DNA from 3 places in the Dorea sp. AF24-7LB genome. Region 1 is predicted to be linked to each of the others. Evidence: riboswitches for the same ligand, from Rfam matches in the RefSeq annotation. Region 1 holds a riboswitch; each other region holds the start of a gene.
What was found. Region 1 has a riboswitch for glycine ahead of glyA (serine hydroxymethyltransferase). Riboswitches for the same ligand answer to the same signal wherever they lie in the genome.

Region 1 (4,278 bases):
CTGGGGCAGAAATTTCTTGTGTCAGCAGTGCTTTATACAGATACAAGAAAAGCCGGGAAGACAGATGATCTGACGGCATCTATCCATTACGGTGAAGTCAGTGCATTTATCACAAAATATATGAAAGAACATACCTACCAACTGCTAGAACGGGTGGCAGAAACCCTTGCGGAAGAGATGCTTAAGAGCATATCGGGACTTTGCAAGATCGATCTGGAGATCAAGAAGCCATGGGCACCGGTAGGACTTCCGCTGAAAACAGTCAGTGTGAAGATTTCGCGCGAATGGCATACAACATATATCGCACTTGGCTCTAATATTGGTGACAGTGAAACTTATCTGAATGAAGCAGTCGAAAAAATAGGACAGATTCCTACTTGTACAGTTGAAAAAGTTTCTTCTTATCTTGTAACAGAGCCTTACGGAGTGACAGATCAGCCGGATTTTTTAAATGCATGTCTGAAAATGCGGACGCTATTATATCCGGAAGAATTGTTAAAAGAATTAAACCGGATCGAGAAAGAAGCGGGCAGGGAGCGGATTATACACTGGGGACCGAGAACACTGGATCTGGATATTCTGCTGTATGATGACATCGTACTGGAAGAAGATGATCTCTGTATTCCACATGTTGAAATGCACAAAAGAAGCTTTGTGTTGGAACCATTGGCCGAAATTGCACCGTACAAACGCCATCCGGTATATGGAAAAACAGTGCGGGAAATGTTAGAGGAAATTCAGGCACAGTTATAGTATAATAAACAGGGGCAATGAGGTAGAGAAACTGCAGACAGTAATATCAAGACAGAAGAAGGAGGCAGAAGAATGGAACTTTGGGATATTTATGACAAAGACAAAAATCCAACCGGTCGCACGATGAAGAGAAATGACTGGTGCTTGAAAGATGATGAATATCATCTGACAGTACTTGGAGTAGTTGCAAGACCAGATCACACGTATCTTATCACAAAACGTGTAATGACAAAAGCGTGGGCACCGGGATGGTGGGAAGTATCCGGAGGCGCAGCACAGGCAGGAGAAACTTCGGAAGAAGCTGTTATACGCGAAGTGAAGGAAGAGACAGGGCTGGATGTAAGGAATGCGGAAGGTGGATATTGTTTCACATATCACAGAGAGAACCCGGGAGAAGGAGATAATTACTTTGTAGATGTTTATCGCTTTGTTCTGAATATTGACGAGAGTGATATACATTTACAGGAAGAAGAAACAGCGGGATACCGTTTCGCGACAAAGAAAGAAATTGAAGATCTTGCCGGAGAAGGCATTTTCCTGCATTATGACAGTATCAAAGAAGTTTTCAGATAGATTATCTATAAAATTGATAACTCTATAGATAGATATAATAAATGCACAAAAAATTGATAAAAAAATAACTTATTTTGTAATTATTGACGAAAACAAAAGCATTGTGTATACTAAGAGCAGTTGATAAGTCGGCAGATGAATTCGTGAGATACCGTATGGATAAAGAACAGGGGCTAGGCTTTATCCGAAACGGAGCCGAAGGGGTAGGCAGAAACTCTCAGGTAAAAGGAATGGATTCGGACGACACTCTGGAGAACAATATTTTTAATTGTACCGAAGAAGTAAACTGGTAGTTATATGGGGGAAAACCGATCAGCAATCTTTCAGGTAAAAGGACAGAGGCAGACAAAAGATCTTTAGTAAATGAAGCAAAGGTTTTTTGCCTGTTTTTTATTGGGGGAAACAGGCGTATCGAAGGAGGACAATAAGATGAACAGAATTGAAGATGTAACAAATTATATCAAAGAGTACGATGACGAAGTTGGAAAAGCACTGGAGCTGGAACTTGGAAGACAGAGAAGAAATCTCGAACTGATTGCTTCAGAGAATATCGTAAGCCCTGCGGTTATGCTCGCAATGGGAACCGTTCCAACAAACAAATATGCAGAAGGATATCCGGGAAAACGTTACTATGGTGGATGCGAAGACGTAGATATTCTGGAGAATATTGCAATCGAACGTGCGAAAAAGTTATTTGGTGCAGAGCACGCAAATGTACAGCCACATTGCGGAGCAAATGCTAATACAGCAGTTTATCAGGCACTCATCAAACCGGGTGATACAGTTATGGGACTGAACCTGGCACATGGCGGACATCTGACACATGGTTCACCGGTAAACTTATCAGGACTCTTATATAATTTTGTACCTTACAATGTAAATGATGAAGGATTTTTGGATTATGACGAGATTCGTAAGATTGCACATGAATGCAAACCCAAATTAATCGTAGCAGGAGCATCTGCTTATCCAAGAGAGATCAAATTTGATGTTTTCGCTGATATCGCAAAAGAAGTTGGCGCATATCTGATGGTTGATATGGCTCACATTGCAGGACTGGTGGCAGCAGGACTTCACCAGAGCCCGGTTCCGTATGCAGATGTTGTAACAACAACAACACATAAGACACTGCGTGGACCAAGAGGTGGACTGATCCTTTGCAAAGAAGAGCATGCAAAAGCAATTAACAAAGCTATTTTCCCAGGAACACAGGGAGGACCGCTTGAGCACATCATCGCTGCAAAAGCTGTATGTTTCGGAGAGGCTCTGAAACCAGAATTCAAAGAGTATCAGCAGCAGGTTGTTAAGAATGCAAAAGCACTTGCAGATGCTATGGTAGCAGAAGGATTTAACCTTGTAAGTGGTGGAACAGATAACCATCTGATCTTAGTTGATCTTCAGAATATGAACATTACAGGAAAAGAATTACAGAATCGTCTGGATGAAGTATATATTACTGTTAATAAAAATGCAGTACCGAATGATCCTGCAAGCCCGTTTGTAACAAGCGGAGTTCGTATCGGAACACCTGCAGTTACAACTCGTGGACTGAAAGAAGAAGATATGAAGACAATTGCAAAACTGATCAAGATGACAGTTACAGATTTCGATACAAAAGCAGATGAGATCCGTGCAGAAGTTAACAAAATCTGTGAAAAATATCCGCTGTATAAATAAGAGCTGAAAAACTACATAAATGAATGGAATAGATCCCTTACTCAATTATAAACAGAAAAGTCCGGTGCGTTATGGAGAAGCACCGGATTTTTCTGTAGCTTTTTTCGCACCGCTGTGATAAAATACATCTACAACATATGTTGATTCATAAAAATCTAAGAGTACTTAATTTCAAAAAAATCAAAAACCATTATCAAAAGAATATCAAAACATATTCAAAAGGTTCGAGTCGAACAGGAGAATCCAAACTAAATTTACTTTCTAGCATATTAATAGAAAAGGACGGACTGTGTAGATGTAGACGATTTTTCACTAATCCGTTATACTTAAGGAGGAAACATATGATTAAAAACGAAAAAATAAATATGGAAAATGATGCAATGCTTCAGAAGAATCAGGGTGGGAAGAAAGGTCGTACATTGAAAGATCTTAACTTGATGGACGATTTCCTGTTTGATGTTGCAACAGAAGATTTGGAAACATGTAAGACAATTATTGAGTTTGCAACAGGAAAAAGATTAAAAAGCCTGCGCTGGAAAGAAGGACAGAAAGTAATACATAATCTGCCGGGAAAACGAGGAATCCGTATGGACTTTGTTGCAGAAAAATATTCCTTAACACGAACGGAACAAATGCCGAAGAAGTAGAGCCGGAGCTAGTGGATTTTCTGCATTATATTACAGAAAGCAATGATACAGGATTGCGTGAAAACAGTGACCATCGGCTGAAGGACTTGCATCATAAAATTCAACAAATAAAAGCCAGCGATGAGATGGAGGCGAGTTTTATGAAAGCAGAGGAACGCGAAAGACTGATTAGGGAGAAAGGAAGAGAAGAGGGAAGAGAAGAGGGAAGAGAGGAAGGACGAAGACAAGTAGAATTGATAAAATTACTATTAGAAAAGAAACAGTATGATGACGCAAAGCGAGTAACGGAAGATGAAGAGTATTGTGAACAGTTATGTGAAGAATACAACATATAGATAATGCCTATAATAAAAAAAATCAATTAGACGGTCCGGAAAATGTTCTCTATAATTAATAAGATATAGAAAATGGAGATACTGTGTCTAAAATAAGAATCCAGAGGAGAAAGCGGTAAATCAGATATGGAAGATAGAAGAAAACTGGCGAACGGAAAAGAAATATGGGTCATCAAAGCCGGATTCCCGAATAATGCATCGAAGAAGAACTGGTCTGACTATTTTTTTGCCTGTACATTAAAAAAATATCTGAACAGAGCAGGCGTATATACAGTTATAGAATCCAGAGATGA
Region 2 (4,278 bases), on a different contig from region 1:
CTGTTGCGTCGTGCCTGCCGTCATGGACGACTGCTTGGCATTGAGAGAGCATTCCTCGTAGAACTGGCACAGACTGTTATCGATGGTTCCAAGGATGGATATCCGGAACTGGAAGAGAAAAAAGACTTTATTTTCAATGTCATTGCAAAAGAAGAAGCGCAGTTTAACAAGACGATCGATCAGGGACTGTCTATTCTTGCTGACATGGAAGCAGATATGAAAGCAGAAGGTACAACCGTACTTTCCGGAGAGAATGCATTCAAGCTTTATGATACTTATGGATTCCCGGTGGATCTGACAAGTGAGATCCTGGAGGAAAAGGGACTGACATATGATAAAGAAGGCTTTGAAAAAGCACAGAAAGAACAGCGCGCGAAGTCCGAAGGAACTTTTGGAACACACAGTTACAGTGGTACAGACGCAAGCGTTTATGATGCGCTTGATCCGGAACTGACAACAGAATTTGTCGGATATGACAATATGGAAGCAGAGTCAGAAGTTACAGCACTTACAAGTGAAGAAGAGATTGTAGATGCACTCTCTGACGGAGAAAAGGGAACGGTCATTGTAGCGAAGACTCCGCTCTATGCAACAAGCGGTGGACAGGAAGCTGATAAAGGTGTGATCCGCAGTGCAGACGGTGAATTTGTAGTAGAAGATGTTGTAAAACTTCTCGGTGGCAAATTCGGACATGTCGGTCATGTGACAAAAGGCATGATCAAAATCGGTGATAAAGTGACACTGGAAGTTGATCGTGAGAACCGTGCACTTGCTGCAAATAACCACAGTGCAACACATCTGTTACAGAAAGCACTCCGCATGGTGCTTGGAACACATGTAGAACAGGCTGGATCTCTGAACAATGCGAACAGACTTCGTTTTGACTTTACGCATTTTTCTGCTATGACAGAAGAACAGCTTAAAGAAGTAGAGGCAATCGTCAACAGAGAAATTCGTAATCATCTTCCGGTTGTTGTGCGCAACATGCCGATCGAGGAAGCAAAAAAGACAGGAGCAGCGGCTCTATTTGGTGAAAAATACGGAGATATTGTACGTGTTGTCAGCATGGGAGATTTCTCTATTGAGTTCTGTGGTGGTACACATGTGGCAAATACCGGTGATATCATGTCATTTAAGATCCTTTCCGAGTCCGGTGTCGCAGCCGGTGTGCGCCGTATTGAAGCACTGACTTCCAAAGGACTGATGGATTATTACGAGGAACAGGAGCAGAAGCTTCACGAAGCTGCGAAGATGTTGAAGACAACTCCGGATAATATGGAAGAGAAGATCAGTCATCTGCAGGCTGAGAATAAGGCATTGAAGAGCGAAGTGGAGAGCCTGAAGGGCAAGCTTGCCAAAGATGCTATAGGTGATGTGATGAATCAGGTGACAGAAGTTGTCGGTGTGAAATTGCTCGCCGCAAAGGTAGAAGGCGTGGATATGAACGGACTCCGTGATCTTGGTGACCAGTTAAAAGACAAGCTTGGCGAAGGTGTTGTTGTGCTTGTATCGGCTACAGATGGTAAAGTCAGCCTGATGGCTATGGCTACCAAAGGAGCAATTGATAAAGGCGCACATGCAGGTAATCTGATCAAGGCTTGTGCATCATGCGTTGGCGGTGGTGGTGGTGGCCGCCCGAATATGGCCCAAGCTGGGGGCAAGAAGCCGGAAGGCATGAATGATGCACTCACAAAAGCGAAAGAAGTACTGGCTGAACAGCTTGCATAAGTGCACTTTAGAAGTATGAAAATACGCAGATAATAGTACAATAAAATACAATGAAAATAAAGAAAGATACATTTTCTACAAAAAAGTGAAAATGTATCTTTCTTTTTTATAGATAATAACTATAATGACTGTTGCAATTGCCTATAAATAACAGAAAAGTTAAAAAATAAACAATTATTGACAGATAATTTAAGGACTGTTACAATAAGCCTGTCAAAATAAAAGAAAAGTGATCGGGTGATGAACCTAAGAGAGATTATTAGCAATAAGCAATAGCGCCGAAGGGGCAAGAAGTAATTCGAAACTCTCAGGCAGAAGAATTGGGTTCGGACGAAGCTCTGAAAGAAAGCAGACAGGGAGGCAGGAAGTCCTGAAATAGGACATGTCTCTTATTTTTTTGCTCCGACAAACTTTTAACGGGACAAGACCCGCTGACAGAGCAGTTCATGATGAGAAAAAAGGAGGATTTTTATCATGGAATTAAAAACGCCACTCTATGATGCACATGTGAAGGCAGGAGGTAAGATCGTACCATTTGGAGGTTACCTTCTTCCGGTACAGTATGAAGCAGGTGTAATCAAAGAACATATGGCTGTTCGTACTCAGGCAGGACTATTTGATGTATCTCATATGGGAGAAGTTTTATGCGAAGGAAAGGATGCACTTGCAAATATCCAGATGATACTGACGAATAACTTTGACAATATGGTGGATGGACAGGCAAGATACAGTCCGATGTGTAATGAACATGGCGGAACAGTAGACGATCTGATTGTTTACAAACATTCCGATGATCATTACTTTATTGTTGTCAATGCAGCAAACAAAGATAAAGATTATCAGTGGATGTTAAATCATCAGTTTGGAGAAGTCAAATTTACAGACGTATCTGCTCAGTATGCACAGCTTGCACTGCAAGGACCAAAAGCAATGGATATCTTAAGAAAGCTGACAGCAGAAGAGAACATTCCTCAGAAATACTACCATGCAGTATTCGACACAGAAGTAGCCGGAATCCCATGTATCATTTCCAAGACAGGATACACAGGTGAGGATGGAGTAGAATTATATCTGCCAAGCGAGTATGCAGAGAAGATGTGGGATACACTTCTTGAAAATGGAAAAGAAGAAGGACTTATCCCGTGTGGTCTTGGAGCAAGAGATACACTTCGTATGGAAGCAGCAATGCCACTTTACGGTCACGAGATGGATGATGATGTTTCACCGCTGGAGACAGGACTTGGATTCGCAGTGAAGATGAAAAAAGATGACTTCATCGGTAAGAAAGCTCTGGAAGAACATGCAGAACTAACGAGAAAGAGAGTAGGTCTGGAAGTTATTGGAAGAGGAATCATCCGTGAACATCAGGATGTATATGCAGACGGCAAAGTGATCGGACATACAACATCCGGTACAAAAGGTCCTTTCATTGACAAGGCTGTCGGAATGGCATTACTGGAAACTGCCTATACAGATGTAGGAACAAAATTACAGGTGGATGTCAGAGGACGTATGGTTGATGTAGAAGTTGTAGCACTTCCGTTTTATAAGAGAGCAAAATAAATATAAGGATGCCAGGGAAAAGGTCTGAAACCGAGGGTATCACAAACAGAGGCATATTATATCATAAAAGAAAAGGAGATTAAAACAATGGAATTAAGAGCAGAATTAAAGTATTCAAAATCACACGAGTGGATAAAAGAGGATGGAGACGTAAGAGTGATCGGATTAACAGATTATGCACAGTCTGAATTAGGAGATCTTGTATTTATAAACCTTCCGGAAGTTGGAGATGAAGTAACAGTCGGAGAAGCATTCGCAGATGTTGAGTCTGTAAAAGCAGTATCTGATGTATTCTCACCGGTTTCAGGTGTTGTAACAGAGATCAATGAAGAGCTGTTAGACGCTCCGGAATCTATCAACGAAACACCTTATGATGCATGGTTTGTAAAAGTTGGTGAAGTAAAAGAGACAGAAGAACTGTTAGATGCTGACGCATACAAAGCATTTGTAGAAAGCGAAGAGGCTTAATACATAAGAATGTAAAGAAAGGCGGTGGATAAAGAACATGGGTAGTTATGTTCCAAACACATTAGATGAGCGAAAAGCGATGCTCAATGAAATCGGATATGAGAGCATCGATGATTTATTCCGCCACATTCCGGAGCAGGTTAAGATCCAGGGCGGCTTAGATATTCCGGAAGGAATGTCAGAGATGGAAGTTCTGAAAAAGATGAAAGGAATCGCAAAGAAAAATAAAGTATTTCCGACAATCTTCCGTGGTGCAGGCGCATACAGACACTATATTCCGGCTATGGTAAACAATGTCATTTCAAAAGAAAATTTACAGACTGCATATACACCGTATCAGGCAGAAATCAGTCAGGGAATTCTGCAATCCATTTTTGAGTATCAGACAATGATAGCAGATCTTACAGGAATGGATGTATCCAATGCATCTGTTTATGACGGAGCTACGGCAGCAGCAGAGGCGGTTGCAATGTGTGCTGACAGAAAACGTAAGAAAGCATTTGTTTCAGCAACAGTAAT
Region 3 (4,278 bases), on a different contig from region 1:
CCTTCTTTTTCCATATCACGAAGAACGTCAACAGGAAGTACACGGTCAGCGTCTTCATTTGCGTATACTGGATCGTATCCACCATGAGCTGTCTCATATGTGTCTTCTGTCAGATCCGTAACACCTGTAATATCATACTCACCATAGTGGGAAGCACTTGAACTTTCGATGTGATCCGGATTTCCCTTCGGAACGATACCACCGGAAGTAACTAATGCGATCTTAGCATGTGCAAGGTCTTTTACAGCCGGATTCGGATCAACTCTGTCGAAGTCTGGCATTGGGAACTCTGTCTCGAAAGGTTTTCCAGCCAGTTTCTTAATGAGCATCTTAACAGCTCTCTGAGATCCTCTTTCTTTTTCAAAGAAGTTTACACGAATACCGTTCGGCATATATCCTTCTTCTGCAGAAGAACCGATTTTCTCACCTTTTCCAAGTTTAACAGCCAGAGGAGCCATCTTCTTAACAGCGTCTCTCATACCTGCTGCACTGTTCTTTGTAGAGACCATGTATACCTGGTTTTTAAACATATCAGCACCTGGGTTCTCTACATACATACCAGTCAGGGAAGGAATACCAAGTTCTTCCTGAACTGCTGCTGCGATAGTACCGCAGGCAACTCCGTAACGTCCAGCGTTGAAAGCCGGTCCTGCAATAAAGATGTCCGGAGCCTGTTCTTTAACCATCTCAAGAATCTCTGCTTTTGCTTTTTCAAGATTCTCGTTGAAATAAGAGTCACCACATACGATTGTTGCAATGATCTCTGCTTCATCTTTAAAATTCTGTGTTAATGCCATACCTGGTCCAACAACTTCGCCAACACGCAGTTCAACCGGGTAATCTGCTTTTTCTTCTCCACCAATCTGTGCAAAGAACTGATTGATGTAATGAACAACTTTTAATTTAGCCATTATTCTATATCCTCCATTCCTTATCTTGCACTCAGTTTATTGAAACCAGTTTCGTTTGTTGCGCCTGTCAGAACCTGAAGCTCAACTTCAAGAGATCCGTCCTCGCGCAGTGTCTCTTCACTTGCACCAGCAATCTTTGTTACATAGTCAAGAGTTCCAATTACTTTGTCAAGTTTCGGCAGGATAACTACCTGGTTTGCATTTCCGCCTGTTACTACTGCATCAGCAGCCTGATCAGCATCAGCAAGTGACTGAGATTTTCCATCACGTCCGGCATACTCGTCTGTGATGATTACAGTCTTAACGCCTTCTGCTTCAATCTTCTTACAATTCATGATAAGGTCTGTATCCGGGTTACCGAATCCTTCCTGAGATACAATAACTCCATCCAGGTCTAACATCTTGCAAAGTTTTGCTGTCCAGTCAGAAGAACGCTGTTTATCAGCAAGATATACGTTCTCGTTTGTGATAATCTGGCAAACAAAGTTTAATGTTTTTCCGTGCTGTTCAAATAAGTCATGTACAACCGGGTTGTTCAGATGAACATATGTAGGGTTCTTATCACATGCAGATACACAGTTACCGGAAACAATTGCTCCGTCCATGATCTCTGTAGGGCTTAAAATTGTAGGAACGATTTTCTTAGCATCTACACCATATACATATGTGTCATGAAGAAGTCCCTGGCTCTGAAGCATCTGTACATATGCAACTCTCGGCAGATCCGGATATTTTTCCATTCCTTCTTTAATTGTACATGTCTCGTAAACTTTTGTCTCATCCGGTGTCAGATCACGTGCTAACTCACCAATGTAAGTTGCAACTCTGAATCCAGCGAAACGAACTGCTTTTTCGTATTCATGCTGTTTGATATTGTCAATTGGCTCACATACCATAACCAGGTTTAATGTCTTGGAGAATGGTGTGTAATCTGCTCCAGGACCTGTCATATCAATGATACCTTCCTGGAATCCCACGATCTTACCAGCTGTAACAACAGCCATTCCTTTTAATGCGTAAGTCTTTCCTTCTCCAACTGTGTCTACTTTAGAGATAACTCCCGGGAAGATTCCTCCTCTTCCTTCAACTTTAACTCTAGGTTCGATAACATCTTTAACAGGTGTGATTCTTACAGACTCACCCGGTTTTGCAATGTCAAATGATACGCTCTTAATCTTTTCGTCCTCAAGAGCTACTGCCTTAACGGCTTCTTCGGATACATAAAGGATTCCGTCTTCAATCTTTGACTCAGATGCAAACTGAATATCCTTGATGTAAATGTGTCCCATTTCTAATCTCACTTTAAGTTCCCTCCTTAAAAAAATTATATTGTTTAAGCTGCAACGCTCGACAACCTCACTCAATGACTTACCAGGCATCTGCTGATGCCAGGCCGCTTTCCAGCAGAGTCCAGTCAATCAACTGAAAATCTTCCAGTACGCTTTCTCCATATCGTCCAGTCTTATCTTGGAATTTATGGCATGCATCGATTGCATTTTCTATAATCGTAAGCGACCTTCTGTCCACTTCCTCCTTTCCAGCTGAAATCAAAACCGATTTGTATGGTGTCTCATTTGGCTTCACGCTTCCGGATAACGGATGCGTCAGAAGTAAATGTCCGTCATGTATTCTGTCTCTGACTTCCCGGAGAAGTCCTTCATAAGTAGTTTCCAGATATATTACTTCGTGCGTCTTCTCAAGCTTATCGAAGACCAGTGGATTATTGGTCAAGACTATATATTTCCCCCTGTTCATCCTGAACCGTATCCTCCTTTCCGGCCTGTTGCCTCGGCAATCGATAAATACAATAAAAGTCATCGGTATTCCAAATAAAAAAGGACGTCCAGATATACCATTATATCTACGGCGTCCTTCCTGTCTTTTGCCCTGATAAATTGAAATCATCGATAAGCTTTATCACACAGCACAAGATTCAGAATGTGGTACATTTTCCAGTCCTTTTGCCTGAAAGTTTCACCTTTTTGCATACCCACCATGTATGTCCGGCTTGCCTCTTCGGCGGCTGATCCGTTCAACTCTCTCTTGGAAAACATCATCCCACGAATATTCTTTTCATAGAAAATCATTACACAATTTTCATAGACATTTTTTATATTATTTATTGCCTGTATCTATAATAACTTATTGTAACTTTTTTTGCAACCCATTATACTAATTAATATTATTTTAGTGAGTATGCACAATTTCCATTCCTGATTTTTGTTATATTTATTAGTCGATTTTATAATATTTATTAAAACGTCTATAAAAAACAACATTTATGATTGTCCTGCATTTCATCCACTTATAGATAATATCTATTTATTCTTTTTAAAGTTCTGATAGTAATCATCATGCAACTTCTTAATCGTACCGCTCAGAACAATCAGACCGATAAAGTTCGGAATTACCATCATGGAGTTGAAGCAGTCTGCCATATTCCATACGAGATCTACCTGTGCAAGTGATCCAAGCACTACGCACACAGCAACTAATACGGAATATACTTTTACAGCTTTTGGTCCAAACAGATACTTAATATTTGCCTGTCCAAAGAAATACCAGCCAATAATTGTTGAAAATGCGAAGAAGAACATACAAATCGCGATAAAGATATCTCCACCTTTTCCATACAATGTAGAGAATGCATACTGGCTTAACTCTGCACCTGTCTTACCACTTGGAATAGACTTCGTTGTAATAATTACAAATGCTGTCAGGTTTAGTACGATAAACGTATCGATAAATACACCGATCATTGCAACAAATCCCTGCTCGACCGGATGATCTACTTTTGCAACTGCATGCGCATGTGGGGTAGAACCCATACCAGCCTCATTAGAGAACAATCCTCTTGCAACACCTTTTGTAAGTGCAAGTTTTAATGTCGCACCCACAGCACCACCGGATACTGCTGACGGATTAAATGCTCCAACGACAATTGCCTGGAATGCATATGGAATATTCTTATAATTATAAATAATAACAATCAGCGCACCAAGAATATAGAAAGCTGCCATGATTGGTACGAGCGTCTCTGTTACTTTTGCGATACGCTGCATACCACCTACGAATACAAATAACGCGATCAGTGCAACTACAACACCAACTGCTGCCTGTGGCACACCAAATGCTGTATGGAAGGCTGCTGCGATGGAATTGGACTGTACTGCATTACCCATAAATCCAAGCGCCAGGATGATCAATATTGCAAAAATTCCGGCAAGTACTTTTCCAAACGTTCCTTTAAATGCTGCACGGATATAATATACAGGTCCTCCTGTGATCTCTCCGTCAACTCCTACCTGCTTATACTTCTGTGCAAGTACAGCCTCGCCAAAGATCGTTGCCATTCCCAGGAATGCTG

Region 2: another riboswitch for glycine. It lies ahead of gcvT (glycine cleavage system aminomethyltransferase GcvT); the one in region 1 lies ahead of glyA (serine hydroxymethyltransferase).
Region 3: another riboswitch for glycine. It lies ahead of DWY31_RS00095 (GrdX family protein); the one in region 1 lies ahead of glyA (serine hydroxymethyltransferase).

The regions. Positions count from the first base shown of each region.
Region 1 covers NZ_QUFR01000005.1:113,738-118,015, forward strand. Annotated here, with positions in the region: gene folK (2-amino-4-hydroxy-6-hydroxymethyldihydropteridine diphosphokinase) at 1-753, shown strand, start outside; gene DWY31_RS07080 (NUDIX hydrolase) at 826-1,326, shown strand; glycine riboswitch at 1,565-1,675, shown strand; gene glyA (serine hydroxymethyltransferase) at 1,756-3,003, shown strand; gene DWY31_RS14155 (hypothetical protein) at 3,345-3,650, shown strand; gene DWY31_RS14160 (hypothetical protein) at 3,791-3,985, shown strand; gene DWY31_RS07095 (glycosyltransferase family protein) at 4,112-4,278, shown strand, end outside.
Region 2 covers NZ_QUFR01000001.1:151,194-155,471, forward strand. Annotated here, with positions in the region: gene alaS (alanine--tRNA ligase) at 1-1,728, shown strand, start outside; glycine riboswitch at 1,966-2,061, shown strand; gene gcvT (glycine cleavage system aminomethyltransferase GcvT) at 2,203-3,291, shown strand; gene gcvH (glycine cleavage system protein GcvH) at 3,379-3,759, shown strand; gene gcvPA (aminomethyl-transferring glycine dehydrogenase subunit GcvPA) at 3,797-4,278, shown strand, end outside.
Region 3 covers NZ_QUFR01000001.1:17,020-21,297, reverse strand. Annotated here, with positions in the region: gene grdB (glycine reductase complex selenoprotein B) at 1-911, opposite strand, end outside; gene DWY31_RS00100 (glycine/sarcosine/betaine reductase component B subunit) at 932-2,212, opposite strand; gene DWY31_RS00095 (GrdX family protein) at 2,280-2,666, opposite strand; glycine riboswitch at 2,855-2,967, opposite strand; gene DWY31_RS00090 (alanine/glycine:cation symporter family protein) at 3,230-4,278, opposite strand, start outside.